DNA from 2 places in the Pseudoalteromonas sp. SWN29 genome. Region 1 is predicted to be linked to the other one. Evidence: predicted binding sites of a transcription regulator. Region 1 holds the regulator's gene; the other holds the start of a gene.

The links. Region 1 encodes MetJ, which represses methionine synthesis genes. Its sites were predicted from a motif close to TAGACGTCTAGACGTCTA; they were not measured.
Region 2: the regulator MetJ is predicted to act here: its motif matches at 2,080-2,097, upstream of I6F53_RS05195 (methylenetetrahydrofolate reductase).

What each region holds. Positions count from the first base shown of each region.
Region 1 covers NZ_JADYXE010000001.1:158,025-161,460, reverse strand. Annotated here, with positions in the region: gene I6F53_RS00680 (malic enzyme-like NAD(P)-binding protein) at 1-759, shown strand, start outside; gene metJ (met regulon transcriptional regulator MetJ) at 1,007-1,327, opposite strand; gene metB (cystathionine gamma-synthase) at 1,617-2,864, shown strand; gene metL (bifunctional aspartate kinase/homoserine dehydrogenase II) at 3,081-3,436, shown strand, end outside.
Region 2 covers NZ_JADYXE010000009.1:42,265-45,700, reverse strand. Annotated here, with positions in the region: gene I6F53_RS05200 (sensor domain-containing diguanylate cyclase) at 26-1,006, shown strand; gene I6F53_RS05195 (methylenetetrahydrofolate reductase) at 1,080-2,036, opposite strand; gene I6F53_RS05190 (M16 family metallopeptidase) at 2,296-3,436, shown strand, end outside.

The sequences.
Region 1 (3,436 bases):
CAACACGGTACTGCAATTGTAACGGCTGCTGGTATGCTCAACGCGCTAGAAGTACAAGGTAAATCAATTGAAGATGCAATTATTGTATGTTTAGGGGCTGGCGCTGCAGCAGTTGCGTGTATGGAGCTGTTAATTAAGTGTGGTGCACTGCGTGAGCACATTTACATGCTTGACCGTAAAGGTGTTATTCATACTCGTCGCGATGACTTAAACGAATATAAACAGCTTTTTGCTAACAATACGGATAAACGTACGCTGCAAGATGTAATTGCAGATGCGGATGTATTTGTAGGCGTTTCTGGCCCTAACTTATTAGCGGCTGAAGATTTAAAGCTAATGGCAGCAAAACCGGTTGTGTTTGCGTGTTCAAATCCAGATCCTGAGATTGATCCTGCACTTGCGCACGGCGCACGCAACGATTTAATTATGGCAACAGGGCGCTCTGATTACCCTAACCAAGTTAATAATGTTTTATGCTTCCCGTTTATTTTCCGTGGTGCACTTGATGTACGTGCAAGCGCTATTAACGATGAAATGAAAATTGCTGCAGTAGAGGCTATTCGTAGTATTGCCAAAGAACCTGTACCAGCAGAGGTTTTAAAAGCCGCTGGTGTTGATAAACTAGAATTTGGTGCGCAGTATATTATTCCAAAACCAATGGATCCACGTTTACTACCGCGTATAGCAAGAGCTGTTGCACTTGCTGCTGTTGAGTCGGGTGTAGCACAAATTGATTTACCAGAAAATTATATGCAATAAATCTACACAGTAGAGCTATGCAATAAAATTTAGACATAAAAAAACCTCAGTATTAACTGAGGTTTTTTTATGTCTTTGTAATATTTATACCAATTCCAATAAATAGCTGATCTATTTTACTTGCTAAAACAACCCATTTCTTTGTTGTAAATTTCGCAAAGGGAATAACCATTTACATCAATTTACGCCTAGAACTGAATTATTTTTTCGGCGTAAAATTTAGATCACATACTTAATGGAATTGGTATTATTCTTCGTTTAAAACAGGTACTTCTAGACCCATTTCTTGCATTATTTTTTTAACTTCTTCAGGTACTTTTTCTGCGTTATCTTTACGTAGGTCGTCGTCATTTGGTAAAGGTTGGCCAGTAAAAGCATGCAAAAACGCTTCGCATAGCAATTCACTATTTGTAGCATGGCGAAGGTTGTTGATTTGACGACGTGTACGTTCGTCAGTTAATACCTTTAATACATTTAGCGGGATCGAAACGGTGATCTTTTTAACTTGCTCTGATTTTTTCCCGTGTTCTGCGTATGGGTGAATATACTCACCATTCCATTTAGCCATAAGATGTATCGTTGCCTCAGATTATTAATTTCTCACACGGCATAAAAAGCGTGTAAATATGCGTGAAATTCTATCGATTTAAAAAAGATAGTCAAATAATAGATACAGATCTACCTTAATAAGCCTATTGTGAATGTAAATATAGGCGCACTTTAACAAACTTAATTGTGGCGTTAGTTATGGCTATCTTTATTTTTAGCCATCTAGAGCTTTAAAATACTTTGACTTATCAAAATGGATAACTTACTCTTTTAGACGTCTAAACATCCAAATTAATCAGGTGACGAATATGAGCGAAGAAAATAAAGCAACCATTGCTGTGCGTAACGGCGTTGATGCTGATAAACATCATGGAGCGGTAGTACCGCCAATCTATTTATCGACTACGTATTCGTTTGCCGACTTTGATACTAAACGCGAGTATGACTATGGTCGTAGCGGCAATCCTAATCGGGATATTTTAGCTGAAACGCTTGCTAAGCTTGAAGGTGGTGCTCGCGGCATAATTACTGCTACAGGCATGGCTGCCGTACATTTAGCTACTCAGCTACTTAACAGTGACGATACGCTAGTAATTCCACATGATTGTTATGGTGGTAGTTATCGTTTATTTACATCGCTGCAAAAACGCGGCTTACTAAAGCTCGAAATACTCGATTTAACAAAAGCAGAAAGCCTGCAACAAATTTTAGCAATTAAACCTAAGCTTATTTGGATAGAAACCCCAAGTAACCCAGTACTTCGTTTAACTGACATTAAAGCGGTTACCGATGTTGCAAAAAAATGCGGTGCATTGGTGGCTGCAGATAACACGTTTTTGTCACCGGCCTTACAAAATCCTATTAAGTTTGGTGTTGATATTGTGGTGCATTCAACTACTAAATACATTAACGGACACTCAGATGTTGTGGGCGGCGCTGTTATTGCCGCAACACAAGAGCTAGGCGATGAGCTTGCTTGGTGGGCTAATAACATTGGTATTACGGGTGCGCCTTTTGATAGCTATTTAACGCTGCGTGGTTTACGTACTTTAAATGTGCGCCTAAGGCAGCATCAAGAAAATGCACTGGCAATAGCTGAGTACTTAGAAAACTCTGAATTTGTAAGCCAAGTTTATTACCCTGGTCTTAAGTCACATCCTCAACATCAGCTGGCTAAAGCACAACAACTTGGTTTTGGTGGCATGGTTAGTTTTGATATTAAAGGCGATATAAACGACGCTGCGGCATTTTTAACTAGCCTTAAAACGTTTAGTTTAGCTGAGTCACTAGGTGGCGTAGAGAGCTTAATTTGTCATCCTGCAACCATGACGCACGCAGGCATGGATGCAACAGCACGTTTAGAGGCGGGTGTTGGCGATACGCTTATTCGTATTTCGGTAGGTATTGAAGATATACACGATTTAGTCGCTGATTTTGAGCGCGTGTTTGAACTTGTAAAACCAGGGCAAAATAAAAATGTTGGCCGTGTTGGCAAAGGTGCAGGCACTTCTGGTGGTAACGTTAAATTAAGTGCAGCCCGTCCGGCGCTTTGGTAAGTAATACCAATCCACAATAATACCTAATCAATTTGAGGGATTAAACCGGACGCTAACGTCGTTAAAAATTTCTGATATACGACTGCATGGATGCAGGAGGTAGAGCAATGCAGGAGCAATTAGTGATAACAACTAAATAACGAAATTTTTGCCTTGTTATCGGCACGGTTTTCTTACCTCAAAATAGACTACTTAATTAAGCGAATTGGTATAAATATGGTCAATTGTATACATAAATTTGGTGGCTCGAGTTTAAGCTCGAGCGATCGCTATCAAAGTGTAGCAAAAATAATAATTACGCATACTCAACCAGGTGATTGTGTGGTGGTATCGGCTGCGGGTAAGACAACCGATACGCTAGTATTACTTTGGCAAAGTTATCAAAAAGAAGATACTCAAGCAGTCGCCGATATTTTATTGCAGTTAAATAACCATCAAAGTGATTTAATAGAGCAGCTATTAGAAGCCGATTTAAAGCGAATTGCACTTAAAACACTAAGTATCGAGCTTAGCTATATTGCAGAACTTACTCAGGCTGAGCAGCTAAAAGAGGCTGCGTTACTTGCACATGG
Region 2 (3,436 bases), on a different contig from region 1:
CTACTAAATAGCCGAGGTAAAGTTAATGTTTGAAACTGATAAATGGGCATTCTCTGGTATTGATGGCCAAATATCTTTGCATAAATGGCAAAAAACAATCGACCTTATAACGGGGCTTTTTTCAGCCCCGTCGGGTTATATAGTTCAGGCAACAAGCAAAGGCTATCGCGTTGTTATTAGAAGTAACGAAGGTGGCTCTAACTTTGAGACCAATCCTATACTTCCTCCTCAAACACCTCTGTTTTGTCGGTACGTTGCTGAAACTAAAAATATTTTATATGTTAATGATGCAAGCAATAACGATGCATGGAACACCCTACCAGAAGTCGTTGAAGATGGTGTTGAATCCTACCTAGGTTTACCTATTCATTGGCCTGAAGGCGAAGTATTTGGCACGCTATGCTTAAAAGATACTCAGAAAACAAGCTATACCGATGAATACTTTGAACTCATAGAACAACTACGTGATTTGATTGAAGACGACCTAGCGCTTGTGTATAGCTATGAGCAAATGCGCGAAATAGCCATGTTAGACTCATTAACGAATATTTATAATCGCCGAGCACTTAACTTATTAGCCCAGCAAAAACTTAACTTAGCGCTACGTTTAGGCTTTGACGTGTGTTGTTTGTTTATTGATATAAACGACTTTAAAAAATTAAACGACACTTGCGGACATGAAGTGGGCGACAAAGCATTAATTATATTGGCAGATACGTTAAAAACGCATTTAAGAGATGCGGATATAATAGGGCGTTTAGGTGGCGATGAGTTTGTTGCAGTAATGCAAGTAAGCGATAAAAGTAAAATTAACTACATCATGGATAAAATATCCTCTGAGTACTCAAAAGCCTTACTCAAAGAGGAGGTTTGCGATTTATCGCTTAGTATTGGTTATAGTTTTACTAATAAACAAAAGCAGCCCTTTGAAGCGCTATTAAATGATGCAGACCACGCAATGTATAAAAATAAACAAGCGTATAAGCTCGCTAAAAAAGCACAATAATAAAAGCATTTTACTTAATCTTTGCCCATAAAAAAGCAAGCCATTAGGCTTGCCTAGAAGGGTGTTAATTTGTTTAAGCTATTAGCTTCTCAGCTAGATTTAATTCCATTGTAGCCTTTAGTAAACGATATAAGTTAATTGACGCGTCAATTTCTTCTTTACGGTTTGTTAAGCTTTCAATATTTAAACCCAGCGGTACATCTAAATGCGCACAGCTTTTAATTATTAAGTCGAGGTTTTCGCGGCAAATACGCACTGATTCGCTTAATGTATTGTCTGCATCAAGCATGCGCCATTTTGTAGCTTCTGGCACTGAGATACCCAGCCACTTCATAAAGTCTAAGGTTTTTTCGCCGCCGCACGGGGTAAACGTTAATATAATACGTTGTGGTGTAATACCTTGTGCTTTACATGTACGCGCGTAACTAGTGATTAACTCTATAGTCGCTTGTGCGTCGTAAACAGCTTGCGATATAAAAAACTGACAACCTTGTGCTGTTTTTTCTATTAATCGTTCGTGCTCATTTCGTTTGCTTGAATGGCGCTCAGCAATAGTAACGCCACCTAAAAAGAAATCATCTGATTGTTCAGCCAATGCTTTATATGCATCTGGCAGGCTTAACTTTATATCGCCTACCGATGACGGGCTACCTACTAAAACTACATTTTGTAAATCGTAGTCGTTTTTAGTTTCACTTAACCAATCTTTAAATTCGCCCACGCCACGCTGCGCCACACTTTTATAAGTAATCACATCTTGTGCAGATAAATTACGAATTAAATGGCTGTATTCACGCGGATCAACGGTTTGTTTAAACGCAAATGGACGATCTTGATTTGTACGGCTGCTTTCGTCTTGAATGTCGTAAATTATTACACCGTCGTATTCAATTTCGTGTAAGCGACCCAGTAGCTTTTCTGCAATGGTTTTTAATTGCGCTTTATCGGTGCCAATTTTAGGCGGCGTAGTACCAATAAGATAAACACCTTGCTTGGTGTCCTCTATTTTCTCTTTTAATGATAAAGCCATAATCCTCATTCCAGCCAAGTGCGTGTTGATGGATTTAATATAGCAGCCATTTAGACGTCTAGATAGATTTATTTAATGAAAGTTTTTCAACTAACATGATGTTTATTCATAGTGCATGTTCCCATTACTTATAATTGACACAGTTGTTTACATAATAAATTCCTTTGGGACTCTTATATTTATTGGCTTTGGGGCATAATCGAGGGTGAGTTAGTGTTAAATCTAACAATAAATTTGCTCAATTTAAAAAGGGACAACAATGAAATTTAAATTATTAGCAACCAGCTTAGCGGTATCGCTGGCGTTAACCGGTTGCGCAATGCAGCAAAACCAAAGCACGCAAACAACAGCACAACAAGAACAAGTAAATAAAGCTGATGATCGTGTTTTTTCACAAGATTACTTAATTGAAGAACTAGAAAACGGCTTACGCGTAATGGTTGTTAAAACCGATTACCCCGATGTAGTGTCGCTGCAAATTCCGGTATCGGTTGGATCGCGTAACGAAGTTGAAGAGGGCAAAACAGGTTTTGCTCACTTTTTTGAACACATGATGTTTAAAGGCTCACAAAAATACCCTGAAGATGTGTATTCAGACATATTAAAAAATTCAGGTGTTGATAACCGCGCGTATACAACAAACGATTACACCAACTACCATTTAAACTTTTCAAAGCAGCATCTTGATAAAGTACTTGAGCTTGAAGCTGATATTTTTCAAAACTTAACCTACACCGAAGAGCAATTTAGAACCGAAGCACAAACGGTAAAAGGTGAGTACTTAAAAAACAACGCGAGCCCAGTTCGTAAATTATTAAGCGCTGTACGCGAAGAAGCGTTTGATAAGCACACGTATAAACACACCACTATGGGCTTTTTTAAAGACATAGAAGCGATGCCTGATCAAATGGCGTACGGTAAAGAGTTTTTTGCTAAATTTTATAAGCCTGAGTATGTATCGATTGTAATTGTGGGCGATGTAGAGCCAGAAGAAACAATGGCTATGGTTAAAAAGCATTGGGGCAGCTGGAAAAAAGGTAACTACGTTGCTGACATTAAAGCAGAGCCTGTGCAACAAGCACCAAAATATTTGCACCAGCAAGATGAAGCGCTACCAGGGCATTGGTTGCTTGTATCGTACAAAGGCGCTGCGTGGGAGCCTGCTAAAAAAGACAGGGCAGCACTTGATTTAATCTCACAGCTTTATTTTTCAAATAATTCAGATTTATATCAAGAGCTAGTGGTCGACAAACAAATTGCCAGCCAAATGTTTACCTATAACCCAGAGACTAAAGATCCGGGTTTATTACACGTATTTGTTAAAGTAGAAAACGCAGACGATTTAGCCACTGCGCGCGATGCCATTAACCGCACTTATGCAAAAGCACGCACAGAGCTTG